DNA from 3 places in the Streptomyces sp. NBC_00289 genome. Region 1 is predicted to be linked to each of the others. Evidence: riboswitches for the same ligand, from Rfam matches in the RefSeq annotation. Region 1 holds a riboswitch; each other region holds the start of a gene.

What was found. A riboswitch is a leader RNA that binds a small molecule or an ion and turns the genes downstream of it on or off. The one in region 1 is predicted to bind cyclic di-AMP.
Region 2: it holds a riboswitch for cyclic di-AMP, as region 1 does, so the genes downstream of both, OG985_RS39105 (NlpC/P60 family protein) here and OG985_RS24540 (M23 family metallopeptidase) in region 1, are expected to answer to the same signal.
Region 3: it holds a riboswitch for cyclic di-AMP, as region 1 does, so the genes downstream of both, OG985_RS20280 (transglycosylase SLT domain-containing protein) here and OG985_RS24540 (M23 family metallopeptidase) in region 1, are expected to answer to the same signal.

Annotation. Positions count from the first base shown of each region.
Region 1 covers NZ_CP108046.1:5,391,503-5,401,162, reverse strand. The annotation lists gene OG985_RS24550 (PrsW family intramembrane metalloprotease) at 1-950, shown strand, start outside; gene OG985_RS24545 (aldo/keto reductase) at 1,100-2,044, opposite strand; gene OG985_RS24540 (M23 family metallopeptidase) at 2,175-3,218, opposite strand; cyclic di-AMP (ydaO/yuaA leader) riboswitch at 3,230-3,387, opposite strand; tRNA gene OG985_RS24535 (tRNA-Met) at 3,727-3,800, opposite strand; gene OG985_RS24530 (dihydrofolate reductase family protein) at 3,884-5,014, opposite strand; gene OG985_RS24525 (MarR family winged helix-turn-helix transcriptional regulator) at 5,096-5,611, shown strand; gene ribA (GTP cyclohydrolase II) at 5,765-6,409, shown strand; gene OG985_RS24515 (LuxR C-terminal-related transcriptional regulator) at 6,435-7,085, opposite strand; gene OG985_RS24510 (histidine kinase) at 7,073-8,224, opposite strand; tRNA gene OG985_RS24505 (tRNA-Lys) at 8,429-8,501, opposite strand; gene OG985_RS24500 (amino acid permease) at 8,610-9,660, opposite strand, start outside.
Region 2 covers NZ_CP108046.1:8,637,132-8,646,791, forward strand. The annotation lists gene OG985_RS39090 (AAA family ATPase) at 1-974, opposite strand, end outside; gene OG985_RS39095 ((-)-alpha-amorphene synthase) at 1,132-2,139, opposite strand; gene OG985_RS39100 (cytochrome P450) at 2,123-3,472, opposite strand; gene OG985_RS39105 (NlpC/P60 family protein) at 3,990-5,297, opposite strand; cyclic di-AMP (ydaO/yuaA leader) riboswitch at 5,306-5,478, opposite strand; gene OG985_RS39110 (NAD-dependent epimerase/dehydratase family protein) at 5,614-6,672, opposite strand; gene OG985_RS39115 (DUF5997 family protein) at 6,899-7,285, opposite strand; gene OG985_RS39120 (LysR substrate-binding domain-containing protein) at 7,344-8,108, shown strand; gene OG985_RS39125 (AAA family ATPase) at 8,361-9,660, shown strand, end outside.
Region 3 covers NZ_CP108046.1:4,474,038-4,483,697, forward strand. The annotation lists gene OG985_RS20270 (outer membrane lipoprotein carrier protein LolA) at 1-716, opposite strand, end outside; gene OG985_RS20275 (polyprenyl synthetase family protein) at 1,016-2,026, opposite strand; cyclic di-AMP (ydaO/yuaA leader) riboswitch at 3,003-3,171, shown strand; gene OG985_RS20280 (transglycosylase SLT domain-containing protein) at 3,175-3,657, shown strand; gene OG985_RS20285 (HAD family hydrolase) at 3,747-4,580, opposite strand; gene OG985_RS20290 (LacI family DNA-binding transcriptional regulator) at 4,721-5,749, opposite strand; gene OG985_RS20295 (carbohydrate ABC transporter permease) at 5,784-6,671, opposite strand; gene OG985_RS20300 (carbohydrate ABC transporter permease) at 6,668-7,663, opposite strand; gene OG985_RS20305 (ABC transporter substrate-binding protein) at 7,660-8,994, opposite strand; gene OG985_RS20310 (beta-galactosidase) at 9,276-9,660, shown strand, end outside.

The DNA of each region.
Region 1 (9,660 bases):
TCATAGCCGGAGTCACCGCCACCGGTTTCGCGTTCACCGAGAACATCCTCTATCTCGGCACCGCGTTCGGCACCGACCAGCTCACCGGCGACCGCGGCATCGCCTCCGTCACCGCCGCGACCTTCTTCGTCCGCGTCATCATGTCGCCGTTCGCGCACCCCCTCTTCACCGTCCTCACCGGCATCGGCTTCGGCGTCTCCGCGCTGTCCGCCGAGCGCCGGCGGATACGGCGGGTGCTGCTGCCGCTGTCCGGGCTGCTGCTCGCGATGGGGATGCACGCGATCTGGAACGGCTCGTCGAAGTTCGGCGAGTACGGGTTCTTCGCGGTGTACGCGGGCTTCATGGTGCCCGCGTTCGGGCTGCTGACCTGGCTGGTCGTCTGGACACGGCAACGGGAGCTGAGGACCGTACGGGCCGAGCTGCCCGCCTATGTCGCGGCCGGCTGGCTGACCCCGGCCGAGCCGTACGCGCTCGGCTCGATGCGGGCCCGGCGGCTGGCGCGCGACCACGCCCGGCGCCGCTTCGGCAAACCGGCGGCCCGGGCGGTCGCCCAGTACGAGGCGTACGCGACCTCACTGGCGTTCCTGCGGCACCGGGGGCGCAACGGGCGGGCGAACACCGACTTCGTCGTACGGGAGAGGGAGTTGCTCCAGGAGCTGTGGTGGCGGCGGGAGGTGGCGCGCCCGGCGCTGGACTACGCGGCGAGGGCGACGGCTCCTCCCGTGCCGGTGACCGCGCCGCCGTGGCCGGTGTACGGCGTGTACGGCCACGCCAACGGCTACGGGATGGCGGGGAGCGGGCCCGTGACCGGAGCGGGACACGGTGTCGGCCTCGGCCTCGGTCACGGCGTCGGCGCCGGCTACGGCTACGGCTACGGCTACGGCTACGGAGCCGCCGGATACGGGCATCAGGCGGGACCGTACCCGGCCTACAACCCGTACCAGCCGTAACTCCTGCCGATCCCGCAGCCCCTACCGATCCGGCATCCCCTGCCGATCCGGCACCCCCTACCAATCCGGCATCCCCGCCGATCCCGCACCCCCTACCCATCCAGCATCCCCCGCCGATCCCGCACCCCCGGCCGGTCGTCAGCCCGGCCTCACGCCGACGCGTCGGTCAGGCGGGTCAGCTCCGGTTCGTCGAGCTTCAGCTCCGCCACGCCCAGCAGGGCGGGCAGTTGCTCCACCGTCCGCGCGGAGGCGATGGGCGCCGCCACCGTCGGCCGGGCGGCCAGCCAGGCCAGCGCGACCGTGGCCACGGGGGAGTCGTGGGACTGGGCGATCTCGTCGAGGGCGGTGAGGACGCGGCGGCCCCGCTCGGTGTCCAGGTGCTTGCCGGCGGCTCCGGCCCGTGCGCTGTCGACCGTCGTACCGGGGCGGTACTTCCCGCTGAGGAAGCCGGAGGCGAGCGCGGAGTACGGGACGGCGGCGAGACCCGACTGCTCGGCGAGGTCCCGCAGCTCACCCTCGTAGGTGCCGCGCGAGACCAGGTTGTAGTGGGGCTGGAGCGCCACGTACCGGGCCAGGCCCTCACGGTCGGAGAACTCCAGGGAGGCGCGGAGCCGTTCGGGCGAGATGTTGGAGGCGGCGATGTGTCGCACCTTGCCCGCCTTCACCAGCTCGTCGAGCGCGCCGATGATCTCCTCGACCGGGATTTCCGGTTTGTCGAAGTGGGTGTAGTAGAGGTCGATGTGGTCGGTGCCCAGGCGGCGGAGCGACGCGTCGGCGGCCGCCTTGATGTTCGCCGCGGACAGTCCCGGGAACCGCGGGTGCTGGCTGACCTTGGTGGCGATGACGACGTCGGAACGGTTGCCGCGTGCCTTGATCCAGTTGCCGATGACGGTCTCGGACTCGCCGCCCTGGTTGCCCTCGGCCCAGGACGAGTAGGAGTCGGCGCTGTCGACGAAGTTGCCGCCGGCGGCCGCGTAGGCGTCGAGCACCGCGAAGGAGGCGGCCTCGTCGGCGGTCCAGCCGAAGACGTTGCCGCCGAGGGCGAGCGGGAAGACCTCGAGGTCGGATGAGCCGAGCTTGCGGAGAACAGTCATGCTCTTGTTCAACGGGCGGACCGGGGCGGTCCATTCCGCGATCGCCGCAAAGATGCCGTAAACACAGCGACCGGCGGTCCTGACGCCGGGGGGTTGGCGTCAGGACCGCCGGGGTCTCGGTGTCAGGCCGTCAGGGAGTGAGGCCCTTGCCGCGCAGCCACGCCATCGGGTCGATGCCGTCGGCGCTGCCGCCGGGGTGGACCTCGAGGTGCAGGTGCGGCCCGGTCACGTTGCCGGTGGCGCCCACGCGCCCGATCACGTCACCCGTGTTGACCTTCTGGCCCACGGTGACGCTGATGGACGACTGGTGGCAGAACCACAGCTCGGTGCCGTCGTCCAGGGTCAGGATCGTGCGGTAGCCGTAGGAACCGGCCCAGCCCGCCTCGGTGATGGTGCCGCTGTGGATCGCCTTGATCAGCGTGCCGGTGGGCGCGGCGAAGTCGAGGCCGGTGTGGTAGCCGGAGGACCACATGGAGCCGGCCTGGCCGAAGGTCGAGGTGATGGTGTACGAGGAGGTCGGCAGCGTGTACTGCTTGGCCAGCTCGGCCAGGCGCTCAGCCTCGGCCTTCAGCTTGGCGGCCGCCTCGGCCTTCTCCTTCGCGGCGTCGGCCTTGGCCTCGGCCGCCTTCTCCGCCTTGGCGACCGCGGCGGCGGCCTGCTTCTCGGCCGTGGCCGCGGCGGCTGCGGCGGCCTTGGTCTCGACCTGGTCCTGCTGCTGCTCGGCCTGGGCCATGATCCGGCTGCGGAGCACCTCACCGGCGTCGGTGGTGCCCTGCGCCGTTTCGGTGGTGCTCACACCGACGCTGCTGAGCGCGGTCGCGGAGCCCTGGTCGGCGTCGGCGGAGGAGTCGTCGTCCGACAGGAGCGAGCCCACGGACGGCAGGTCGGGAATGGAGATGGAGACCGGCGGCTTGCCGGTGTTGGCGCTGGCCATGCCACCCGCGCCGACGGCGGCTATGACACCGACACCGAGGACGGTGGAGCTGCGGGCGAGTCCCCCGCCGCGCTGCTTGGAGACGCGATGCCGGCCTCGTACGGGGCGAAGGGACTCCTCGGTGGGATTCCACTCCTCCCACGGACCCTCGTCGGTGCGGAGGCCGCCGGAGCCGAAGGGCTCGGTGCTGCGCCGGCTGGGCACGAACGGGGCTTGCGGGGCAGGCGGGTTGGACGCCACGTGGGCGTGCTCCTTTCCTTCCTTCTCGCCTACCGGGTTAGCTGACGGGTTCGGAGCAGGAAGGTCTCCTACGCGCGTATATCCGCCGTGCTGTGCACGGCGACCTACGAGCGATTCACCCCAAGGTGTGGTTCCCCGGTTCCCTTGCGGAATTCGGCGCATGCGCACGGAGCCGACTCTTGTGACGGCTGGGACGACCGCGCTGCGTTATCGAACGTTAATAGACCCGGGTACCCGATTCCAAGCTGTTCCACTTGATCATTAACCTTTCCGGCCAGGAACTTTCGGGTCATGACCGGCGTAATTCGGGCGAGTTGACCTCGGATCAGGAAACTCACGGGTCGTCACGGCCGACGGGATGCTGTGCGCAGGGCGGTCGGCCGCTCACCCGGGGTGACAATGAGGCGAGCTTCACGCACCGCACGCGGCGAGGCGCCGTGACAGACGCACGCCGGACACCACGCACCGAGGGCCGGAACCCTTTCGGATTCCGGCCCTCGGCCTTCAGTAGCGGGGACAGGATTTGAACCTGCGACCTCTGGGTTATGAGCCCAGCGAGCTACCGAGCTGCTCCACCCCGCGTCGTTGAAACCAGTGTACGCCATCCGCGGGACCCGAAGCACACGCGTTGTTCCTGGCCACGCACGCGGCCCGGAACGGGGGTCTCAGCCGAGCAGGTGACGGTTGGGCGCCTGGGCCCGCTCCTCGTACTCCGGGAGTACGGCCACGGCGGCGCCCTCCGTCGCCAGCAACCCGCTCCCGTCGGCCCCCGTGACGAAGGTGTCCGGCTCCCGCCAGGCCGTCACCACCCGCCGCACCCCCGCGTCGAGGATCAGCCGGGCGCAGGGCGCCGGGCGGGAGGCGCGCAGGGCGCAGGGCTCGAGGCTGCTGTAGACCGTGGCGCCGGCCAGCCTCGGGTCGGACGCGTCGAGCTTGGCGAGCGCCGCCTCCTCCGCGTGGACGACCGGGTCGCCGCCCTCCCGCGAGTGGCCGCGCGCGAGCTCCGTGCCGTCGGCCGCCACGACCACGGCGCCCACGCTGAACGCGGTGCTCGACGGCGGGCACCGCTGTGCCAGCTCGCAGGCCAGGGCCAGCCAGTGCCGGTCGGCGGCGGAGGGGACGTCTCCGGTGCCGGGGGCGGTGGGCTCGTACCGCATGAGGACGACGTCCTCGATCCGCCGGGTCTCCACGAGACGCAGCCGTCCGCCCTGGTAGGCGCCGGGGCCGAACAGCCGGGGCGCGTCCGGGGTGCCCACGAACAGGGGGGCCAGGACCAGCTGGAGTTCGTCGGCGAGGCCCTGCTGGAGCAGCTGTGTGTGGATCCGCCCGCCCCCCTCGACCATGAGGCGCCGGACGCCGCGCGCCTCGTACAGGTGCTCCAGGAGGCGGCGCCAGTCGATGTCGGGGCCCAGGGCGACGACGTCGGCGGCGACGGGCGCCCGGCGGAGGTGTTCGGCGCCCTTGTCGGTCGTACAGACGAGCTTCTCGCCGCCCGTGTGCCAGAAGTTGGCGGCCGGGTCGAGGTCGCCGGAGCCGCTGACCGTGACCTTGAGCGGGTAGGCGGGGCGGCCGGCGGCGACGCGGGCGGCCCGGCGGTCGGGCGAGTTGACCAGGAGCCGGGGGTTGTCGGCGCGGATGGTGCCGGCGCCGACGAGGATCGCGTCGACGGAGGCGCGCACCTCGTCGACCCGGTCGAAGTCGGCCGGGCTGGAGAGCAGGAGGCGCTCGGGGCCGGTGTCGTCCAGGTAGCCGTCGAGGGAGACGGCGGCGGACAGCAGGACGTACGGGTGGGGCATCGGGCGCGCTCCCCGGCTGGGTGGGACGGACGGTGACGGGCTGCTCTTGGTTCAAGTTTGAAACAAAACTACACTGGGGGTATGACGACCCGCTGGCTCACCCCCGAGGAGCAGCGCGCCTGGCGCGCGTACATCGCCGCGACGCACCTCCTGGAGGACGCGATCGACCGGCAGCTCCAGCAGGACGCCGGCATGCCCCATCTCTACTACTCCATTCTCGCCAACCTCTCCGAGGCGCCGGAGCGCCGGCTGCGCATGACCGATCTCGCCGAGCGGTCGAAGATCACGCGCAGTCGGCTGACGTACGCGGTGACCCGCCTGGAGAAGGACGGCCTGGTCCGGCGCGAGAACTGCCGGTGGGACAAGCGGGGCAGTGTCGCCGCGCTGACCGACGAGGGGATGACCGTCCTGGAGCGTACGGCGCCCGGGCACGTCGCGACGGTGCGGTCGCTGCTGTTCGACCGGCTCACCGAGGAGCAGGTGGGGCAGTTGGAGGAGATCTGCACGGGCATCGCGCGGACGCTGGAGGGGGACGGGGAGCACCCGGCGGCCGACGAGGTGCCGTGGCGGCGGCGGTCCTCGCCACCCTGTCCCTGATCTCCGGCTCACCGCCCGCCCGCGGTTCGTGACTCCCGTCCCGGCTGCCGCCGAACCTGTTGCTTCAAATTTAAAGCATGAGGTAGGGTCCCGGACCATGGATCTGCTTCAAATCTGAAGCAGATCTGGACCTCCGGACCCGGGAGAACCCGCATGCCCGACTTCCCCGCCGCCACGTCACGCTCCCGCGTCCGGGTACCGCTGCGCTTCCACGACGGCTACGCCGTCGATGCCGAAGTGGTCACCTTCCACGGCCTCACCGACGGCCGGGAACATCTCGCGGTCGTCCTCGGCGACCCCGGCCCCGTTCCACTGGTCCGGCTGCACTCCGAGTGCCTGACCGGCGACGTCTTCGGCTCGGCCCGCTGCGACTGCGGCCCGCAGCTGCGCGAGGCGGTCGAGCGCATAGCCGACCGCGGCGGTGTCCTGCTCTACCTGCGCCAGGAGGGCCGGGACATCGGCCTCTACAACAAGCTCGACGCCTACGCCCTCCAGGACCAGGGCCTCGACACCTACGCCGCCAACACCGCGCTCGGCCTGCCCGAGGACGCCCGCGACTACACCGCGGCCGCCCAGATGCTCCGGGCGCTGGACGTCGGAACACTGGACCTGCTGTCCAACAACCCCGACAAGGCGAGCCAGTTGCGCGATCTCGGAGTGGAGGTCCGCGACCGCGTCCCCACCGGTGTCTTCACCACCGCCCACAACGTCCGCTACCTGCGCGCGAAGGTGCTCCAGACCCAGCACACGCTGCCGCTCGCGGAGTTGACGGGCCGGGCGGAGCTGAGCGCGCGCTGATGCCGCGCCGGCCTCCGGCCGGGCGTCACCGCGGGGTGTGCGCCAGATAGGCCAGGACGGCCAGGACCCTGCGGTGGCCGCTGTCGCTCGGCGGCAGGCCCAGCTTCAGGAAGACGTTGCCGATGTGCTTGCTGACCGCGCGTTCGGTCACCACGAGGGTCTTGGCGATCGTCGTGTTGTCGTGCCCCTCGGCCATCAGCTTCAGCACCTCCCGCTCGCGCGGGGTCAGCGAGTCGAGCGGTGTGTCCCGGCGGCGGGTGAGGAGCTCGGTGACGACCTCGGGGTCCAGCGCGGTGCCCCCGCCGGCGACCCGCTCCAGCGCGTCGAGGAACTCGTCGACCCGGCCCACCCGGTCCTTGAGCAGGTAGCCGATCCCGCTGGTGCCGCCGCTCAGCAGCTCGGCGGCGTACGACTCCTCGACGTACTGCGAGAGCACCAGCACCGGCAGTCCGGGGAGCTCCTGGCGGGCGACGAGTGCCGCGCGCAGTCCCTCGTCGCGGAAGCCCGGTGGCATCCGTACGTCGAGCACCGCCACGTCCGGACGGTGTTCGAGGAGGGCGGGCAGGATTTCGGGGCCGGTGCCCACCACGGCCACGACGTCGTGGCCCGAGGATCCCAGCAGCATCACGAGCCCCTCGCGCAGCAGGGCGTTGTCCTCGGCGATCACCACACGCACGGCAGCTCCACTTCGATCACGGTCGGGCCCCCGACCGGACTGGTCACGTCGAAGGTCCCGTCGAGCGCGGCGACACGGCGTCGCATGCCGAGCAGCCCGGAGCCCCGGCCCTCGTCGGCGCCGCCCCGGCCCTCGTCGCTCACCCGCACCCGCAAACCGCGCCGGAACCGGGCGAGTTGGACCTCGGCCCGGGGCGCGCCACTGTACTTGGCGGCGTTGGTCAGCGATTCGGCCACCACGAAGTAGGCGGCCGCCTCCACCGCGGCGGGCGCCCGCACCCCCTCGTCCAGACCGCCGTCCGCCACGGTCACCGCGAGGCCGCTGCTCGCCGCCAGCGCCCGTACGGCTCCGGCGAGACCGCGGTCGGTGAGGATCGGCGGGTGGATGCCACGGACGACGTGCCGCAGTTCGGTCAGTGCCTCCTCGGCCTGGTCCTGGGCGTCGTCCAGAAGCCTGCGGGCGGCCTCGGGGTCGTGGTCGTAGGCGCGCTTGGCGAGTCCGATCCGCATCGACAGGGCGACCAGCCGGGCCTGCGCGCCGTCGTGCAGATCGCGTTCGATCCGGCGCAGTTCGGCGCCGTGCGCGGCGATCGCGTCGGCCCGGGTCTCGGTCAGCTCCTCCACCCGCGCGGCGAGCCGCGCCTTCGGCGAGGGTTCCAGCAGGACGGTCGACCAGTGGGCCTCCAGGTCCGCGAGCCGGACGATCAGCGGCAGCACGACGGCGGGGCGGCGGAGCAGCCCGCACCACACGCCGTCGACGAGGAGCCCCACCGGCCACAGCGGCAGCGCGAGGAAGACCAGGGCGCCGTACACGTAGTAGGCGAGCATCCAGCGCACGTCGGTGAGCGTGCCGGGATCGCGAACGGCCGTGCGCAGCCGCTCCCGCAGCGGGCCGGTGATGCGCTGGTACGCCTCGGGCACCTCGCGCCCGGTCCAGGCCGCCGTCAGGCCTCGCTTGGCGCCGGCGATGCGCCGGATCAGCAGCACCGTCTCCGGCAGCATCCAGGCCCCGACGACCGCGAGCGTGCCGATGGCCGTGATCAGCAGCACGGTGATGAAGAGGTACATCCCGAACGCCATCGCCGCGGCCACCACGAGGTGGACCGTGGCCCACGCGGCCTGCCGCACCGACTTCCACATGGAGGCAACGCTAGGCGCCCGGACGGCGGGGCGCGGGGGAGGGGGCACCCGTACGAGGGTGTAGCGGGCTGCACCGCGCGGAGCACTGGGAACGTGTAGGGCCGTCGGCACGGCACCCCACGAACGACGCGGCGCCCGGCCCGGCCGAAGCCGGACCGGGCGCCGCACGGCAGATCGGAGGCACCGGCCTCCACCTGCGAGACGTAGGCCCTGTGGGACTCGAACCCACAACCAATGGATTAAAAGTCCACTGCTCTGCCAATTGAGCTAAGGGCCCAGGCGATGTTGCCTCCCCGAGCATAGCCGGAGCGGGCCGGGTCTCCGATCGGGTATCGGAGAGCCGGCCGCGCGAGTCGGGGGAAAGGGGGCGGGAGCGCCGGGAGTGTTACGGATCGACCGGTTCGGGGGCACCCTTGCGGCGCTCCTCGCGGGCGACCGTACGGGCGTGTTCGGGGTTGAGGAACCAGTGCCGGGCCGAGGCGTACCACCAGGCCGCGGCGAAGCCGAGGACGACCAGGACCGCGACGGGCGCGTAGTTGAAGGACTCCCAGGTGACCGGTGAGACCTGCGGCAGCATGAACAGGACGGTGATGACGCCGACCCACACCACCGAGACCACGCCGATCGCCCTGGACCAGCGGCCCAGGTGCCAGGGGCCGGGTACGAAGGCGTCTCCCTTGCGCAGCCGCAGAAGCGTCGGGATGACGTACGCGATGTAGAGGCCGATCACCGCGATCGACGTCACCGCCGCGTAGGCCGTGTAGTTGATGAGGTAGGGCAGGCCGAGGAGCAGTGCGGCCACCACGGCGAGCCACACCGCGGCCACGGGCGTCCGGGTGCGCGGGCTGACCGAGTGCCAGACGTGGGAGAAGGGGAGGGCGCCGTCGCGCGAGAAGGCGTAGATCATGCGGCTGTTGGCGGTGACCGACGCCATTCCGCAGAACAGCTGCGCGCCGATCACCACCAGCAGGAGCAGCTTGCCGGAGGTCGCGCCGAGCGCGTCGAGCAGGATCTGGGCGGGCGGCGCGCCGGTGGGCGACGCGAGCTGGTCGTCGTAGGACTGGATCGCGAAGGTGAAGCCCAGCAGGAGGACGAAGCCGGCGATCCAGGAGGTCCAGATGGATCTCACGATGCCCTTGGGTCCCGCGGTCGACGCGTCGTGGGTCTCCTCCGTCATGTGGGCCGAGGCGTCGTACCCGGTGAAGGTGTACTGGGCCATCAGCAGGCCGAGCAGCACCACGTAGAAACCGCTCCCCCAGCCGGTGTTGTTCACGAACTCGCCGAACACGAAGGACGCCGACTGGTGCTCGTCGGGGACGAAGGTCAGCGCGCCGACGATCACCGCGACGCCCAGTACGTGCCACCACACGCTCACGCTGTTGAGCAGGGCGACGATCCGCACCCCGAAGGTGTTCAGCACGCCGTGCAGGAGCAGG
Region 2 (9,660 bases), 3.2 Mb from region 1:
TTCGCGGCGATCTCCTGCGAGATGGAACCGCCCAGCACCGAGGCGGCCCACGCGAAGCGCACCGTGGTCGTACCGAGCCGCTTGAGACGCTCGATCAGTCCCGGGCCCTTGACCGCCGCGGCGAGGTCCCGCATCACCGGCAACTCGCGCCGCGCGCCTGTCACTCCTCGTTCGCCGAGCCTGAGGGCCAGTTCGACGGCCTCGAACGGGCTGCCGCCGGTGACCGTCCAGCACTCCTCGCAGAAGACGTCCTCGGCCCCGTCGCCGATCTCCTCCCGGATGATCCTCGCCACGCCCTCGGAGCTGAGCCGCTCCAGCATGTGGGGGCGGTTTCCGTGGCGTTCGACCAGCGTGCGGAAGGTGGTCGGTTCCCGGGGCAGCTCGTCGGGCCGGTAGGCGGCGATGATCAGCAGCGGAAGGTCGGCGGTGCGCGAGGTGAACGCGGAGAGCCAGCCCAGGGATTCCGCGTCGGCCCAGTGCAGGTCGTCCAGGAGCAGTACGACGGGAGCCTTCATCATCGTCAGGCGCGTCATGACCCAGTCCAGGCCGTCACGGACCCCGGCCGGGTCGGGCACATGGGCCGTGTCCGTCGCCTCCAGGCCGAGCGCGGCGGCGACGATGCCGTACCAGCTTCCCAGGAAGTCGCGGCGCTCCCTCTCGTCCATCGCGGCCAGCGCGGGCTGCAGCAGTTGGCGGACCACGTGGAACGCCATCCCCTGTTCCTTCTCGCCGCCCTTGCCCGAGAGCACCGTGAATCCGTGCGCGGAGGCGCGGGCGCGCGCGACGGTGACGAGGGTGGTCTTCCCGAGCCCGGCCGGACCGGCGAAGGCGAGGAGACCGCCGCAGGACAGCCGTGGCCCGCCCTCGTCGGCGCCGCGGAGATCCGCCACGGCGGATTCGAGGGCGCGCAGTTCCTTCTGGCGTTCGAGCAACGGACGGTGCCGGGTGTTCGGTTGCCGCAGCCCAGGTGCCATGTGCGCTACCGCTTCCTGTCGTTGGGGGCGGGCGCCGAGCGTATGGCCTGCCGGCGCCCGATGGCCGTAAGTAAGACATGAGGACGACAGGGAAGGGTGAATTATCCGCAGGAGCCGCTCACGCGTCTGTCCTGCGGATAGAATGCACCGGTTTCTCTCACTGCAGGGCGGGTGCCGCGGCGGTGTCCGCATACCGTGGAACGGTGCGGGACCAGTAGTAGCATCCGCGGATCCAGCCGATCATGCCGTCGACGTAACCGAGGCCGGCGGGACTCAACTCGGGCCGCACCGCCTCGTGGAGGTCCTCGAACTCCCTGATGGTGTCGTTGATCAGCCGGATCGCCAGCATGACGGCCCTCGGTAGCGAGCACCCGTGCGCCCGTTGGTAGGCGAGGGCCAGATTGATCATCCCCCCTGCCCGCTGTTCCTTCACGGCGGAGAAGAGGTCGGGGATCCAGACCGCCGCGTCGGCCGACAGGCGCGCCAGGCGTCGTACGACGGGATGGTGGAGCTCGTCGGCGTCCAGCTCGCTGGCCTGCGCGGCCTCGCACAGCGGATAGAAGGGTTCGACACCCGCGATCAGTGAGCGTATCGAGTTGCACAGTCCGGTCCGAACGGGCACGGACTGTGTCTGGGCCACCGCCTCGTAGAGCAGGCCGTGCACGTACTCACGGCTGTGCCATGCCCAGCGGGCCGCCTGCGCGGGCGTGCACCGCTCCTGCACCTGTCGGTGGAGGTCGGCCAGGGCGGCGCCGAGGCAGGTGGACGGGGGCCGGCCGTCCCGCAGGATCGCGACGCTCTCGGAGAGCATGGGCAGCAGTTGGCCCGGCCCCTGTTGTCCGACCTCCTCGGCACGGTCGTCGAAGACGAACTGGTAGGCGATCTGGTTGGCCACGATCTGGAGGATGTCGGCATCCATGGTGGGGCTGTTGAAGGCCGCGAGTTCGGCGGGACGGGTGCGGGCGATCATCGCCGCCGTCTCCGGCTCGTCGGTCAGTCCCCACCTGTTCAGCCACGACCCGACGCCGGCCGTCGCCTCGGACACGTGCCGATTGCACGCGAAGGGGAACGGCATGTGGAGGTTGGCGTCGATCAGATCCCTGAGGCTGTCGGCCGCAGGTGCGTGCCGCGGTTCGACCGCGGTGTCCTCATGCGTCGTCGACACCGTTGTCACCCGCCGTTCGGGAGTCCTGCGAGGAAATGGCCGTACCTGTCCGGGTGGCGAGGGAACGGTCACGAGGCACCGGCCCCGCCGGGCCGCGTGACCGCGGCTCGCAGGTCATCACGAGCGAGCGCGGCCCCAACGTGGCCCCGGGGCGCGTCCGTTCGGTGTGCCCGGGAACATGGCGCAGCCGCCAGCGCGCGGCGACGGCCGCGACGGTCACCGTGGCCTCCGCGACGGCGAACCGGTCGCCGATGCACTTGCGCCCGCCCGTGGCGAACGGGAGCATCGCGCCCGGCGGGACCGCGGCGGCCTGCGGCAGCCAGCGCTCGGGCCGGAACCGGTCGGGGGCGGCGAACGAGGCCGGGTCGTGCTGGAGCAGATAGGGGCTGTACAGGACGGTGGTACCCGGCGGGAGCCGACGCCCGGCGAGAACGGTTTCCCTGGTCGTCACGCGCATGAAGAGCCACCCGGGCGGGCGGTGGCGCAGCGTCTCACTGACGACGCACCGGGTGTAGGTGAGGTTCGGCAGGTCCCCGGGGCCGGGGCGCCGCCGTCCGGCGAGCACGGTGTCGACCTCGGCGTGCAGCCGGCGCTCCGCCTCCGGGTTCCGCGCCAGCAGGTCGAACGCCGAGGCCAGGCACAGAGCGGTGCTCTCGGCGCCGGTGAGCAGGAGCGTGACGAGATGGTCGTGCACCTCCTGTTCGCTGATCGCGGCGGCTCCGCCGTCACCGCGGGCGGCGGCCAGCAGCGTGTCCAGCAGGTCGCCCCCGCCGTGCGGATCCGCGCGTCGCGCGTCGCGCCGCCGTTCCTCGACGACCGCGTCGACGATCGCGTGGACGCGCTCGACGGCGCGGCGGTAGCGCCGGTTCGCAGGTGCGGGAACGCGGAAGAGGGCGTCGACCGGCACGGCCGTACGGACGAACAGTCCGCGGACGATGACGGCGAGGCTGTCGCGCACCTCCGCGGCCGCCGCGCTGCCGAGCGAGTCGGAGAAGAGGACACGGCTGATCACCCGGGTGGTCAGGGCCAGCATCTCCGCGCTGACGTCGATCCGCCCTTCCGTCGGCCATCCGCCGCACACCGACTCGGCCTCCCGGCTCATCGGTTCCGTGTGGCCGGTGACCCTGGAGGGACGGAAGTCGGGTTGCAGCAGCCTGCGTTGCCGTCGGTAGGTGTCATGGCGGCAGGTGACCAGGCCGTCGCCCATGAGCGGCCGCAGCCGGTCGTACAGCGGGCCCCCCTTGTCGAAGGTGCGCGTGTCCATCAGGACCTGGTGGGCCAGCTCGGGATGACAGGCCATCCAGGCACGCAGGGGCCCGAGGCGTATCTCCACCAGATCCCCGTGCGACGGCAAGGAATTCAGAAAATCCAGCGGTCGGCGGAACAAAGCGATAGCGTGACCGGCGAAAGGGAATATGCCCGGTGCAGTACCCACCGTCCAGGCGTGCTCTATTTCAGGCGCGGTACCGTTCATCGAATACCACCTGCCTCAATCGACACACGAAATCGGTGGCTGGCCCACCGACCCGCTTTTGTGTCATCTCCTGCCCAGTGCAACCGCGGTCGGCTCTCCGATTCATCGGTACGCCGGGGCGCACGGGAGCACGGGGAAGCATTCCGAGAGCCCCCTTCGATGCGTGCGGAACCGACTGGGGCGGTGCTCGCCGGGGGATTCACGGAAAAGCGAATTCCGGAGAGAACGGTTCTTGTCGCGCCGAAGAGGGCGTCGGGAAATGCCGAGCCGACGGCCTCCGTCGTCCCGTGTACCTCTCACGGGCACGGGCACGGGGACGCGTCCGCGCATGCGGCCGTGCGGCCACGGGTCCGCGGGCGGCCCTGCGCTCAGGGTCTCAGGCGAGCCGCACGGCTCCGCGGATCGCCGACTCCCCGGCGAAGTAGACCGACTCCTCGCGGATGTACGTGCCAGGTCCCGGCGCGTGGATCATCATGCCGTTGCCGGTGTAGAGGCCGAGGTGGCTCAGGTCGTCGTGGAAGAAGATCAGGTCTCCGGGCCGGACGTCGCCGAGGGGTATCACCGTGCCGGCGCTCGCCTGATCGGGTGCGTTGCGGGGGAGGGCGACGCCGGCCGCCCGCCAGGCGGCCTGGGTCAGGCTGCCGCAGTCGTACGACTCCGGCCCGGTCGCCCCCCACACGCACGGCCTGCCGATCTGGGCGCGGGCGAACTCCATTGCCCGCACGGCCTTTCCGCCGTTCCCCTGGTCCTGAAGGACGACCGGGGCGACGGCTGCCGCCGGAAGGCCCGTGTCGAGGACCGAAGGGGTGCTCGCGATCACGTCCGGGCCGGGCACCGGCTGCTGCTGCCACGCCACCTCTTCGACCGTAGGGCGAGTCGGTTCCGTGATCGCGACAGCGGGGACGGCGGGCAGGTCGGGGAAGGTGAGCCAGGATTCCTGGACCGGCGGAGCCTCGATCGCCGCGACGGGTGTGCGCTGCTGGACGGTGTACCGGGCCATCAGCTCGCGGGCCGCGGCGAGCTTGCGCCGGTTCTGCTCCTTGGAGGACCGCAGGGAGGACCGCTGGGCCTCGGCGGTCGGCGCGGGCTGCGCCGGGACGGCCTCCTGCCGGGGCCCCGGCAGGGCCGGCAGCGCGGGCGTCGGTCCGGCGGTCAACTCGGGCAGGGCGGCGGGAGCGGGTCCCGCGGTCAGCTCCAGTACGGGCCGTGCGGCCGGCCCGGCGGGCAGCTCGGGCACGGCTGCGGGAGGCGGCCCGGCGGTGAGCTCCGGTGCGGCGGAGCGCCGTTCGGCCGGGCGGGCCGTGGGCGCGGCCTCGGGTGTCCTGTCGCGCGGCAGCACCGCGGGGACGGTCGGGCCCACTCGGGTGCGGGCCGCGTCGAACCACTGCCTGGTGACGTTGTCGGCGGAGGCGTCCGTGCGCCTGGGCTCGGCGCGGCGGCGGGTCCCCGTCGTCATGGCGCGGGTCGCGTTGTAGTTGCCGGTGGAGGTTTCCGCCTGGTCGTAGAGCGTGTTGACCCGCTGCTGGACCTCGTCGCGGCTCGGTGTGTCCTCCCCCGAGAGGGGTACGGCGTCGGCGGTCTGGGTGAACAGGGCCACTGAGGTGAGCGCGGCTGTCGCGAGGGCGGAGCCGCGCGGGCCGGGGAGGCTGAGACCTCTGGGGCGCGATGTTCGTTCCGGCGCCATGAGAGACGTACTCCTTCCGTACTCCGCCTACCGGGTTAGCTGACGGGTTCGGGCGGCAGTTCCGGAAGGTGTGCCCTACGGCCGTTGCCCCGTGAGGCGTCTGGCCGATTCACCCCAAGTCTTCGGTTGGGTCCCCGGCTCCGGCTGCCGTGCGGCGCACCGAACTCGGCGGAGGCCGTACGACCCGGCGGGGTCCGCCGGAGCGAGTCGAACGGTCTGACGTCAACTTAACCAACATGTGAGCCTTGTGTGAAGGTTGAAGTGCGGTATGTCCGATACGTAATTGTGACCTTCGTCGTAACCGGGTCGCCGACGCTCAGTTCGCGTCCCGTCGGCCTCGCCATGCCGCGTAGTGGTCCAGCACGGTCTGCTCGATCGGGCGGTAGGAAACACCCAGTTCGTGCACGCTCCTGCTGTTGTCCACCCGGAACCGGATGCCGAGGTGCTTGCGGATGTAGTCCTGGCTCAGCCCGAACGCCGGGCCGAGCACGCGCACCGGCCAGTGGGGGAGCGCGGTGCGCGGCAGGCGGAGGTCGCGGGGGTGGCGGGCCCGGATGATGCGGGACATCTCGTGAAAGGACGTCATGGTTTCCGCGGCGACGATGTAGCGGCCCTTCGCGTCCGGCCGCTCCGCCGCCGCGATGTGCGCCTCGGCCACCTCGCGCACGTCCGCCGTCGTGAAGCTGAAGTCCGGTGCTCCGTAGAAGAAGTAACCCTTGAACAGCTCGTCCAGCAGGAACAGGCTGCCGGACTCCGAGGCGGGGGTCAGGGAAGGACCCAGGATCAGACCGGGGTTGACGGAGACCATGCGCCAGCGGTCCTGGGCCGCCTCCGCGTCCCACGCCGCGCGCTCCGCGAGCGTCTTCGCGTAGTGGTAAGGGTTGTTCTCCACCGTGCTGGTGGTGTTGAAGTAACGCTCCGTCAGCAGCTGGTCGTCCATGTCCATGACGTCGGCGTAGTCACCGAAGATCGCGCCGACGGTGGAGGTGAGGACCAGCCGTTCGACCGTCGGCGCCCGCTCCACGCTCGCCAGCACGTTGCGCGTGCCCAGCAGCGCCGGGTCCACCATGTCCCTGCGGCCGTCCTTGATCTTCTCCGGCATGAGGAACGGCGACGCCACGTGGAACACCACCCGGCTGCCGCGCACCGCCTCGTCGAAGGAACCCTCCCGCAGCAGGTCCGCCTCGAACAGCTCGAGCCGGCCGGGGAACGCCTCGCGCATGGCCCGCAGTGGCCGCACCTTCGCCGAGTCGGCGCCGCCGCGCACGGTGGTGCGGACCCGGTAGCCCCGCTCCAGCAGCCGCCGTACCAGATGACTGCCGACGAAACCGCTGCCACCGGTCACCACCACGGTCTTCTCGCCGTCCACGCCCACGCTGTCACTCCCCGGGTCCGGTCAAGGGCCGCCGGGCTCCCGGCGATCCGCGTCCTGAGGGAAGCGTCGGGCATGTCCGGGCGGAAAGGGAACAGCTGGGGGCAGGCACGCTCACGGCCGTGCCGTGCCTCGCGCCGGGAGAGTTGGCGGGAGCGGGGTGTCACCTCGCACGCCCTGGGACTCCCACGGCTCCGGACGCGCCCCGGTCAGTCCGGGAACCGGACGGTCAGGAAGCGTCCTGCTCGTCGTTCTTCTGCTTGATGCGCGCCGCTTCCTTGCGCACCTCCGCCTGGGTGGCGCGCTCCTTCTCCAGCCACTCGGGCCGGTCCTGCTTCAGCGCCTCGATCTGCTCGGTGGTGAGCGCCTCGGTGACGCCGCCGCGGGCGAGGCCCGCGATGGAGACGCCGAGCTTCGCCGCGACCACCGGGCGGGGGTGCGGTCCGGTGCGCCGCAGTTCCTGGAGCCACTCCGGCGGGTTGGCCTGCAGCTCGCCGAGTTCGGTGCGTGAGACGACGCCCGACTGGAAATCCGCGGGGGTGGCCGGGAGGTACACACCCAGCTTCTTCGCCGCGGTGGCGGGCTTCATCGTCTGGGCGCTCTGGTGCGACTTCATGGTGTCCAGACTATCGACCGCGGACGGGACGTCCGACCACGCCCGGTAGCCTGGCCTGGTGACAGGCTCGGAAGCACCTCCCTCGTTCCGGCTCGCGTACGTCCCCGGCGTGACCCCCGGCAAGTGGGTGCGGATCTGGAACGAGCGTCGGCCCGACGTCCCGCTGACGCTGGTGCAGGTGCCGGCCGCGGAGGCGTCCGAGGTGCTGCGCGGCGGCGACGCGGACGCGGCGCTCGTACGGCTGCCGGTGGACCGCACGGTCCTCAGCGCGATCCCCCTCTACACCGAGACGACAGTGGTCGTGGTCCCGACGGACCACGTCGTCACGGCCGCCGACGAGGTGTCCGCCGCGGATCTCGCCGACGAGATCCTGCTGCACCCCCTCGACGACGTCCTCGACTGGGAACGGCCGCCCGGCCTGGCCGCCCTCGAGCGCCCCGCCACGACCGAGGACGCGGTCGAGTTGGTCGCGGCGGGCATCGGCCTCCTCGCCGTCCCCCAGTCGCTGGCCCGGCTGCATCACCGCAAGGACCTCACCTACCGCCCGCTGGTGGACGCTCCGGAGTCCGGCGTGGCCCTGTCCTGGCCGGAGGACGCGACGACCGACCTCGTCGACGACTTCATCGGGATCGTCCGGGGCCGGACGGTCAACAGCACCCGGGGACGCGCCCGGCCCGAGGACCAGGCGCAGCCGGCGCGCAAGCGTACGGAGAAGACCGGCGGCCGCAAGCCGGCCCCGGGCAAGGGCTCCCGCGGCGGTGGATCCGGCGGCGCCAAGGGATCCAGGGGCGCCCAGCGCGGAAAGCCCCGCCGCCGCTCGTAGCGCCGACGGCCGAGTACGCCGGGAGGGGGGTCGCTGCCTCGGGCGCCCTCCGTTCGTTCACTCGCTTTCGGCGAGCCGATCACGTTCGTGATGTCGAATGGCGTGCGGAGGGTCGGCCGGACGACAAGGAAGGGGCGCGTGCGCGTCAGCGGGGCCGGAGCAGTCGGTTCCGGCCGCTGGTGAGCGGAAGACGAAGCCCGCCGACGACCGTTCGACCCCTGGAGTCGGGCCGGGCAGTGGCACAATCTCCCCGTGGACCTGTGCATCCTCGAGCGCGAGTTCGAGCTGGTGCGACTGGCCGCCGCCGCACAAGGAGCAGCGGACGGGGCCGGGTCGGTCGTGCTCGTCTTCGGGGAGGCGGGGATCGGCAAGTCGAGCCTGGTGAAAGCCATGCCCGAACGGCTTCCCGCAGAGACCCGGGTACTTGTCGGAGAGTGCGACGACCTCGCCACCCGACGGCCGCTGGGACCGTTCCGCGACCTCGTGGGCAGCGTCGGCAGTGAACTGGCGCGCGCCGTCATGGAAGGCGGCGACCGGAACCGCGTCTACGAGGCCCTGCTCGACGAACTGGCCCGGACACCCCATCCGGCGGTACTCGTCGTCGAGGACGTCCACTGGGCCGACGAGGCGTCACTGGACGCCCTGCGCTTCCTGGTACGGCGCATCGAGCGGCTGCCCGCCCTGCTGGTCCTCACCTACCGGGACGACGAGGTGAGCAGCGGACACCCCCTGCGTCACCTCCTCGGCCAGGTCTCCCGGGCTCAGCGCGTCCACCGGCTTCCGCTGGCCCGCCTCTCCCTGGCCGCCGTCCGCACGCTGAGCGAGGCCGGCCGGCTCGACCTCGACCCGGCGAAGGTGTACCAGGTGACGTCGGGCAACCCCTTCTTCGTCGCCGAGGTGGTGGCCGCGGGCGGCACCGGAGCCGTGCCGCCGACCGTCGTCGACGCCGTGCTCGCCAGACTCCGCGGGCTGGACGCCGCCACCGTGGCCGCCCTGGAGCAGCTGGCCGTCGTCCCCTCCGCCGTCGAGCGGCCCCTCATCGACGCGCTGCTCGCGGACGGGGTGGCCGGACTGACGGCGGCCGAGCAGCGCGGGCTGCTGGCCGTGGCGCCGGAGCGGGTGGCCTTCCGGCACGATCTGATCCGCCGGGCCGTCGCCGACTCGCTGCCCGCCGCGCGCCGTATCGAACTCAACCGCAGCGTCCTCGCGGCCCTCGTCGCCCGGCCCGGATCCGACGCCGCCCGCCTCGTCCACCACGCCGCACAGGCCGGCGACGAGGACGCCATCGCCCGCTACGGACCCGACGCCGCCCGGGATGCCGCGGGAGCCGGGGCCCACCGCGAAGCCGCCGCCCAGCTGAGGCTCGTCCTGCGCGCGCGACACCGCTACACGGCGGCCGAACTCGCCGACCTCCTCGAACGCTATGCCGTGGAGAGCTACACCATCGCGGACTCCGCCGCGGCCGTCGCCGCCCAGCAGGACGCGGTCGCCCTGCGCCGCGAGCTCGGCGACATCCGCGCCCTCGGCGCCGATCTGCGCTGGCTGTCCCGGA
Region 3 (9,660 bases), 920 kb from region 1:
ACGCTGATCGCGCCGACGGTGGACCCGGCCTGCTTGGGCTTGATGACCAGCCGGTACGCGTCCCGGCCGGCGATCTGCGCGGTGCCGTCGACGGCCACGGAGGTGGTGTCGTCGACCGACTTGAGGGCCTCTTCGGTGAGGTCCTTGGGGGTCGCGGGGACGTCCTCCCGCTTCCGCTGCGCCTCCGCGCCGCCGGGCTCGGTGGCGTGGTAGACCTCGTTGGACTTGCTGTCGTAGCCCCAGACGTCCTTGCCGTCGTGGATCACGCTGTACTCGGCGGCGTTCTCCAGGAGCGAGAGCTTCTGCCGGTCCGGGCCGTCGGCCGCGACGCGCAGGGTGTGCGTGCCGGTGGCGAGTTCCATCAGCTTCGACGACGGGTCCGCGGACGAACCGCCGTCACCCTGCTGCGTGGCGCCGGACAGCAGCCCGCTCTCCAGACCACCGAGGTCGGGCAGTCCCAGATCCGTGGTGATCTTCACCGTGCCGGACAGCTGCTGTACGTCCGAGGCGGCGATCTTCTCGATGAGTTGCTGTGCGCTGATCTTCGGCAGGCTGGGGTCGCCGGAGTCGGCGAGCGCGGGCACGAGCCCGATGGTCGCCGCCGCCACCCCCACCACGGTGACCGGCACGATGTACCGCGCGGCCCTTCGCCGACCCACGCGCAGGTCGTCGGCCTCCCCGGCGTTCGTGCTGTCCTCGGATTCGTACGGTGCCATGTGTGCCTTACCTCCGTCGTCGGCGGCGGCTCTCCGTTGCTCGTCTCGTCCTCGCACTCGTCCCACCCTGAGCCGCCATTCTCACCCGAATCGGTGAGGAGTGGTGATTTCCGTGATGTCCATCTGACCAAATCGGCCGCAGTGAAGCGTCAACCCTCGGAATCAACTCCGCGTACGCCTGGGGTATGACGCGAGAGGGCGGTGCCTGCTCCGACCCGTAGGGGTAGGAGCAGGCACCGCCCTCTTCTCACTCAGGTGGCGCCGGCGGATCAGCGTCGCGCGGACACGCGTGGCAGGGTCTAGCCCGCCCGGTGGACCACCGCGTCGCACAGCTCCACGAGCGCCGCCTTCGCGTCGCACTCCCGCAGCGGGGCCAGGGCCGACCGGGCCTCCTCGGTGTAGCGCACCGTGTCCCGGCGCGCCTGCTCCAGCGCGGGGTGCGACCGGAGCCCGGCCAGCGCCTCGGCGAGCCGGTCGTCGTCGGTCAGGTCGGAGTCGAGGAGCTCACACAGGGCGAGGTCCTCGGCGAGGCCCAGCCGGGCCGCCCGCTCACGCAGCCGCAGCACCGGCATGGTGGGGATGCCCTCGCGCAGGTCCGTGCCCGGGGTCTTGCCGGACTCGTGGGAGTCGGAGGCGATGTCCAGCACGTCGTCCGCCAGCTGGAAGGCGACGCCGAGCCGCTCCCCGTACTGGGTCAGCACGTCCACGACCGTCTCGTCGGCGCCCGACATCATCGCGCCGAACCGGCAGGACACGGCCACCAGGGAGCCCGTCTTGCCGCCCAGGACGTCGAGGTAGTGCTCGACCGGGTCGCGCCCGTCCGTCGGTCCCGCCGTCTCCAGGATCTGGCCGGTCACCAGGCGCTCGAACGCCTCCGCCTGGACACGGACCGCCTCCGGCCCGAGATCGGCCAGGATGTGCGAGGCGCGGGCGAACAGGAAGTCGCCGGTGAGGACCGCGACCGAGTTGCCCCAGCGGGCGTTCGCGCTGGGCACCCCGCGCCGTACCGCGGCCTCGTCCATCACGTCGTCGTGGTACAGCGTCGCCAGGTGGGTCAGCTCCACCACCACCGCCGACGGCACGATCCCCGGCGCGTACGGGTCACCGAACTGCGCGGCGAGCATCACGAGCAGCGGCCGGAACCGCTTGCCACCCGCGCGCACCAGGTGCTGGGCGGCCTCCGTGATGAAGGGGACCTCACTCTTGGTGGCTTCGAGCAGACCCTCCTCGACGGCCGTCATCCCGGCCTGGACATCGGCTTCCAGAGCCTGGTCCCGCACGCTCAGCCCGAACGGCCCGACGACGGTCACGAGGGGTCTCCTGTCTGCTGGTGTCCACTGGCGGTTACACGGTTTGTCGATAGGTCGCTGCGCTCACTCAAGTCAGCGTATCCGGTCACCTTTCGATCACCGATAGCGCCCACGGTTCCAGGCCAGGCGGTATGGGATCACGACCGGAATGTTTTTGATCACTAGATAAGGACGGATACCTGTCGGCTTAGCTGGATGTACTGGCATATGCCCCGAATCTTAGGCCGCCGCCGAGCCCGCCGGCCTGCGCGTCCGGGAACGTTTGTGACTCCTTGACATGCAGTATCCCCACGCCCCTTCCGCACCACGAGACGACCCACGGGCTTCTGCGTGTCCCGCTCCGGACGCGCGCCGCGCTTGCCGCCCTCCACGGGCCTCCGGTGCCGCCGCCTCCTCCACCTCCCTCATGTCGGATACCCCGGTCCGCCCGAACCGCGCACCGCGACGGGCGGCGCCTTTACGCCGACCGGTCCACCCCTCCGCCTGATCGCGCTCGCGACCGCGATCGCGGCCGCCCGAAGATCACCGGCCTGCCGTGCCGGGCCGGGCGCCGCCCCCCGACGCGCCCCGCCCGCCCGACCAAGCCGCCTCCGCTTCCACAGCCACAGCCAAAGCCGCGGCCCCGCCGGGCCGCCTCACGGAGAGCCGCGAGGCACCCCTCCGGTAAGTGGATTTCACCGACGGCCGGTTGACTACGAGTTGGCCCTATTGCCCGAATTGCCACTCTTGTTCACGCCCGTGAGTTGGGTCACGCACGCCCTCGTCCCCCCAGCCCCTCCCCGTCACCCCTTTCACCTTTCCCCGAAAGCGAGTTGAGGATTGGCATCCGCAAAGGATCAAGTGCCCCATACGCCTCAGACCAAGGTCAACGGCGTCATAAGCGAATACGGCACTTGTTCCGGACATGTGCTCTCGCATACGTTCCCGGCCTGTCGGGCGGACGCCTAATCCTGCCGCCGCCCGAACCGAGACTCATCGACGAAAGACACCGCACGGCAGGAGCGGGGGACCCAGGTAAGTCGCCGTACCGGACGTTCCAGGACGAACCGGTACGGCTGGGGGTGAAGCCACGTCCGTAAGGGCGCGGCCGGGCAGCTCCCGCCCGAACCCGACAGCTCACCTCGCAGGCGCCGGAGAGGAAAACAGTCATGCCCGCTGCCGCTCAGCACCGACGCACCAGAACCGCCCGCCTCGTCCGCAAGCTCGCCGTCATCGGCACCGGAGCCGCCGTACTGGCACTCCCCGTCATCGGCGCGAGCACCGCCTCCGCGGCGACCCCGACGGTCACCACCGCCTCCTCGCTGGGGTACGCCAACAACCTCGACGGCTGGATCCGGGCCTCCCTGACCGTCATGTCGCAGCACGGCATTCCGGGGTCGTACAACGGCATCTACCGCAACGTCATCCGCGAGTCGTCGGGCAACCCCTACGCCATCAACCTGTGGGACTCCAACGCGGCCGCGGGCATCCCGTCCAAGGGCCTGCTGCAGGTCATCGACCCGACCTTCCGGGCGTACCACGTCGCCGGCACCTCCTGGGACTCGTACGACCCGGTAGCGAACATCACGGCCGCCTGCAACTACGCGGCCGCGCGCTACGGTTCGATCGACAACGTCTTCGGGGCGTACTAGAAGGCCCGGAGTCCGGTACGCCACCCGCGGGTGTCACGGCAACGGCGTTGGGGCGCCGGGGCCACCGACATCCCGGCCCGATCGGCGGATCAGGCCGGCCGCCAGGCGCTCCGGGGCCCGGGGAAGAGACGTTCGAGGACGACGGCGATGCCGTCGTCCTCGTTCGACGTGGTGATCTCGTCCGCCACGGACTTGAGTTCGGGGTGGGCGTTGGCCATCGCCACGCCGTGGGCCGCCCAGTCGAACATGGGGATGTCGTTGGGCATGTCGCCGAAGGCGATGGTCCGGTCCGGACCGAGGCCCAGGTACTCGGCGGCCAGGGCGAGTCCGGTGGCCTTGGTGATGCCGCATGGCTGGAGTTCGACGGTGCCGGGTCCGGACATGGTGACCGTCGCCAGGGAGCCGACCACCGAACGCGCCGTCGCCGCCAACTCGTCGTCGCTCAGGTCGGGGTGGCGCAGCAGCACCTTGCTGATGGGCTCGCACCACAGGTCGTCACGCCGCTCGACCCGGAGGGCCGGGAGGGTCGGGTGCGGCATCAGGTAGCCGGGCTCGATGAGCGTGAGGCCGTCGACACCGTCCTGGTCGACCGCCGCGTACACCTGCCCCACCTCGGCCTCGATCTTGCCGAGCGCGGTCTCGGCCAGCTCCCGGTCCAGGGTGACGGACCACAGCAGACGGTCCGCGCCGGTGTCGTACACCTGCGCGCCCTGCCCGCACACCGCGAGCCCCGTGCTGCCCAGGTCGTCGAGCAGCGGCCGCACCCTGGGCGCCGGGCGGCCCGTCACGACCAGATGCCGGGCGCCGGCCGCTGCCACGCGCGCGAGCGCGGCGAGCGAGCGTTCGGAGAGGGTGTCGTCGCCGCGGAGCAGGGTTCCGTCCAGGTCGGTGGCGATCAGTGAATACGCGGTGGGAGCGGCCATGATCAGAGAATACGGATGGAACGCCCCGGCGACTCGACGCGAACCGGACGGCTACTGGTTTCACATCTGTTGACAGCTGTTCCGGTTACTCGTTGTCGGTTACGGGTCGTCGGTTGCCGGGAGTTGAGCGGTTCGGCGCCCTACGCCGAGTCCCGCACCACCAGTTCCGTGGGCAGGATCACTCCCGCCGTGTCCTCGCCGGCGATCTGGGCGAGCAGCATGCGGACCATCTCGGCGCTGATGCGGTCGTAGGGCTGGCGCATGGTGGTGAGCGCCGGGGTGACGGCGGTGGCCGCGGCCGAGTCGTCGAAGCCGCCGACAGCGATGTCATCGGGGACGGAACGCCCGGCCTGCTGGAGGGTGTTGACGACTCCCTGGGCCATGAGGTCGGAGGCGACGAACACCGCGTCCATGTCGGGGGCGCGGGCCAGCAGCAGCCGGGCCGCCTCCTCGCCACCGGTGCGGCGGTAGTCGCCCTCCGCCACCAGCGCCTCGTCGTAGGGCAGTCCCGCCTCGGCGAGCACCTCGCGGTAGCCGGCCAGGCGGTCGGTGCCGCCGGGGGTGTCGAGCGGGCCGGTGATCATGCCGACGCGGCGGCGGCCGACGGAGAGGAGGTGGCGGACCATCTCCCGGGCGCCGTCGCGGTCGTCGGCGGCCACGTAGCTGACCTTGGAGCCGAGGCCGAGCGGCTTGCCGCAGGCCACCAACGGGATGCCGGCGTCGCGCAGTTCGGCGGCGACCGGGTCACCGCTGTGGCTGGACACCAGCAGGACACCGTCGACGTGGCCGGAGGTGATGTAGCGGGTCAGCCGGCGGCGGTCGTCCCTGGAGGAGGCCAGCATCAGCAGCAGCGGGACGTCGTGCCGGGCGAGGTGTTCGGTGCAGCCGCGCAGCAGCACGTTGAAGTTGGGGTCCTCGAAGAACTTCTCCTGCGGCTCGGTGAGGAGGAAGGCCACCGAGTCCGAGCGTCCGGTGCTCAGGCTGCGGGCGTGCCGGTTGACGACGTACCCCGTCTTCCTGATGGCGGCCTCCACCGCCCGGCCCGCGGCGGGCGAGACGTAGTGGCCGCCGTTCAGGAAGCGGGAGACGGTGCCCCGCGACACGCCCGCCTCCCGCGCCACGTCGTGGATGGTGGGCGGTCGGCGGCGTCCGTTGGCGCTGGTGGTCATGGTCCTCGTTCGTGACGGTGGAGTGGTCAGTGCCTCAGGCCTTGACCGAGCCGCTCAGCAGGTCCAGGGACCAGAACCGCTGGATCACCAGGAAGAGCGCGATCAGCGGGATGATCGCCAGCAGACATCCGGTGATGACCAGGGTGTAGAGGGCGGGCTGCGAGGCGCCCTGTGCGAGCAGGGTGTAGAGCCCGAGGGTGAGCGGGAACTTGGTGTCGTCGGCCAGCATCACGTACGGCAGCAGGAAGTTGTTCCAGATGGCGACGAACTGGAAGAGGAACACCGTGATCAGGCCCGGCATCATCATCGGTACGGCGATCCGCGAGAAGATCCGCCACTCGCTCGCGCCGTCCATGCGGGCGGCTTCGAGGAGTTCGGCGGGTACCGCGGCGGCCGCGTAGATGCGGACCAGGTAGACGCCGTACGGGGAGAGGATGGACGGCAGCAGCATCGACCAGTACGAGTCGGCCATGCCCATCTTCGACAGCAGCAGGTACTGCGGGACGGTCAGCACGATGCTGGGCACCAGGACGCCGGCCAGGATCAGCTTGAAGATGAACTCCCGCCCCCGGAAGGCGAACCGGCCGAGCGCGTAGCCGCCGCCGGCGGAGACCGCGGCGGACAGCAGGGCGCCGAAGCCCGCGTAGAGGGCGGAGTTGCCCATCCACGTCCAGTAGATGCCGTCCCGGTAGGCGGTCAGCTCGCTCAGGTTGTCGAAGAAGCCGGTGCCGGGCGCGAAGGTGAAGGTGGAGAACAGCTCCGACCGGTCCTTGGTCGCGGCCATCACCACCCAGGCGATGGGGACCAGGCAGTACAGCGCGCCGAGGATCAGCACGAGGGTGGGGACCCAGGCCGTGCGCCGTGCTCGGCTTTTCACGGGAAGTTCGCCGGCGGTGTCGGCGGTGAGGGTGAGGGGGGTCATGCCCGGTCCTCCCGGGTGTAGCGGTCGGAGACGCGCAGCAGGGTGAAGGAGATGAGGTAGGTGGCCAGGGCCAGGACCACCGCGGTGGCGGAGGCACCGTAGATGTCGGACTTCAGGAAGGCGCTGTCGTAGATGGCCATCAGCGGGCTCCAGGTGGTGGAGAGGCCGTTGGTCAGCGGCTTGAGCGCCATCGGCTCGGTGAAGACCTGAAGGGTGGCGATCACCGAGAAGAAGAAGGTCAGCACCAGGGAGGGCATGACGATCGGGATCTTGATCCGCAGCGCGATCTTGAGGTCGGACGCGCCGTCGATCCGCGCCGCCTCGTAGATGTCCGGCGGGATCGCCCGGAGCGCGGTGTAGATGACGATCATGTTGAAGCCGGTGCCGCCCCAGACCGCGATGTTCGCGAAGGAGAGGTACAGGTTGCCGCCGTCGAACAGGTCCGGCTGCGGCAGGCCGAACCTGTTCAGCAGGTAGTAGAAGGGGCTGACGTCCGGGAGGTACAGGAAGCCCCACATGAGGGCGGCGATGATGCCGGGCACCGCGTACGGCAGGAAGATCATCAGCCGTGCGAAGGAGGCGCTGCGCGCCTTCGGGGTGTCGAGCATCAGCGCGAACAGCAGCGCCAGCCCGAGCATCGTCGGGATGACGATGAGGCCGTAGCCGAAGGCGCGCAGCACGCTGTGGCCGAACTCGGAGTCCTGGAGCACGTCGGTGTAGTTGCCGAAGCCGTTCCAGACCTGTTCGCGGGCGCCCTTGCCGAGTCCGATGCCCTTGACCCGGACCTTGTGGAGGCTGAGCCAGATCGCGTATCCGATGGGGACGACGGTGAAGGCGGCGAACAGGACCAGGGTCGGTGTCAGGAACCAGTACGGTGCGCTGCGGCCACGGCGGCGGGGGCGGCTGGGGCGGACGGGCTTGGCGGTGCCGGTGCCGTCCGCCAAGGGCCCGACCGTGATGCGGTCGGAGCCCTTGAGCGGAGCGCTGGTCATGCCTCGGTCACCTCGAAGCCCTGCTTCTTCATGTCGTCGAAGGTCTTCGACTGCATGGTGCTGAGGGCAGAGGTGAACTGGGCCTCCTTCTTCGCCTTGGTGGCCTTGCCGAAGCCGTCGTTGAAGGCGGTGTAGGCGGTCTGGACGTTCGGGCCCCAGGCGGCGGTGGCCGTGGTGGCGGCGATCTCCGCGGCCGTCGTGTAGAAGTCCTTCTGGTTCGGGAAGAACGCGGGCGTGGTGAGCACGTCGCCCGACTGGCCCTTCGTGGCCGCCGGGTAGATGCCGACCTCCTTGACCAGGGCGGCCAGCGCCTCCGGGTCGGTGTTGATCCAGTGGGCGAACTTCGCCGCGGCCTCGGCGTGCTCGGAGTCGGTGGAGACACCGGTGGAGGAGCCGCCCCAGCTGCCGGTGACGTTCTCGCCCGACTTCCACTGCGGCAGCGGGGCCATCCGCCACTTGCCCTCGGTGTCGGGGGCGGAGGAGACCAGCACGCCGGGCGCCCACACGGCGGAGACCCAGGCGATGTGGGTGCCCTTGTTCAGGGCGTTGTTCCAGGCCGGGGTGTACATCGGCTGGTTGTCGAGGACGCCCTCCTGGACCAGGCCGCCCCAGAACTCGGCGACCTTCCGGCTGGCCGCGTCGTCGATGCCGACCGTCCACTTGCCGCTGCCGTCGACCGTCCACCACCTGGCGCCGGCCTGCTGGGTGAGGCCCGCGAACAGACCCGGGTCGTTGGAGGAGAAGGTGGTCAGGTAGGCGTCCGGGAGGGCCTTCCTGGCGGCGCGCGCGGTCTCCGCGAACTCCGTCCAGGTCTTCGGGACGGACAGGCCGTGCTTCTTGAAGAGGTCCTCGCGGTAGTAGAACATCAGCGGCCCGGAGTCCTGCGGGACGCCGTAGACCGCGTCGGTGCCGAGGGTGACCATGTCCCACAGACCCTCGGCGAAGTCGCCCTTGGCGTCGGCGACGTACTTCGATATGTCGGCGAGCACGTCGTTGGAGACCAGGGTCGGCAGCGACTGGTACTCGGCCTGGATCAGGTCGGGCGCGTTGCCGGCCTTCTTCGCGGTGATCACCTTCGTGAGGATCTCGGCGCCGCTGCCCTGCTTCGACACGGTGACCGTGATGTCCGGGTTCTTCTTGTTCCAGATCGCGGCGACCTTCTCCATGTTCGGCGCCCACGACCAGTAGGTCAGCTTGACCGGGCCGCTGCTCTTGCCGGAGTCGTCGTCGGAACCGCCGCAGGCGGCGAGGGTGCCGGTGAGGCCGAGGGCTGCGGCCCCGGCGAGCATGGTGCGCCTGCTGATCCGGCGGCTGTGGATCGACATCTTCATCTCCCCTGACTGAGAAGAGCCGGCCTCGGTATGTCCCGCGTGCGCGGCAGCCGCCGTGGGGGGTGTGGGGCTGCGGGCACGTGACCGAGAGGCTGTGCGCGAGGGCCGCGCGGCTCTGTGATCGTGCACAGTAGAGAATTGTTTCCGCCCCTTGTCAATGGTGAAAGCGTGCGGTTACCTACTTGTTGCTCATGGATGCCAGCCATGCCAAGCTCTGTGCACGATCACAGAAATATGGGAACTTCAGGCATCATCCTGCCGATCCACCTGGGAGCCACCACATGCCCTCCGCCGCCCCGCACGACCGTCTGCCACTCGCCTTCGGGGGCGACTACAACCCCGAGCAGTGGCCGCAGGAGGTGTGGCAGGAGGACGTACGGCTGATGCGGGAGGCCGGCGTCACGATGGTGTCGCTCGGCATCTTCGCCTGGTCCCGGATCGAGCCCCGGCCGGGCACGTACGACTGGGAATGGCTCGACCAGGTCATCGGGATGCTGCACGAGGCCGGGATCGCGGTGGACCTGGCGACGCCGACCGTGGTGCCGCCCGCCTGGTTCTACCGGGCCCACCCCGAGGCACTGCCCGTCACCCGGGAGGGCGTCCGCCTGGCCTTCGGCTCACGCGGTGCCATCTGCCACTCCGACCCCGACTACCGGGCCGCCGCGG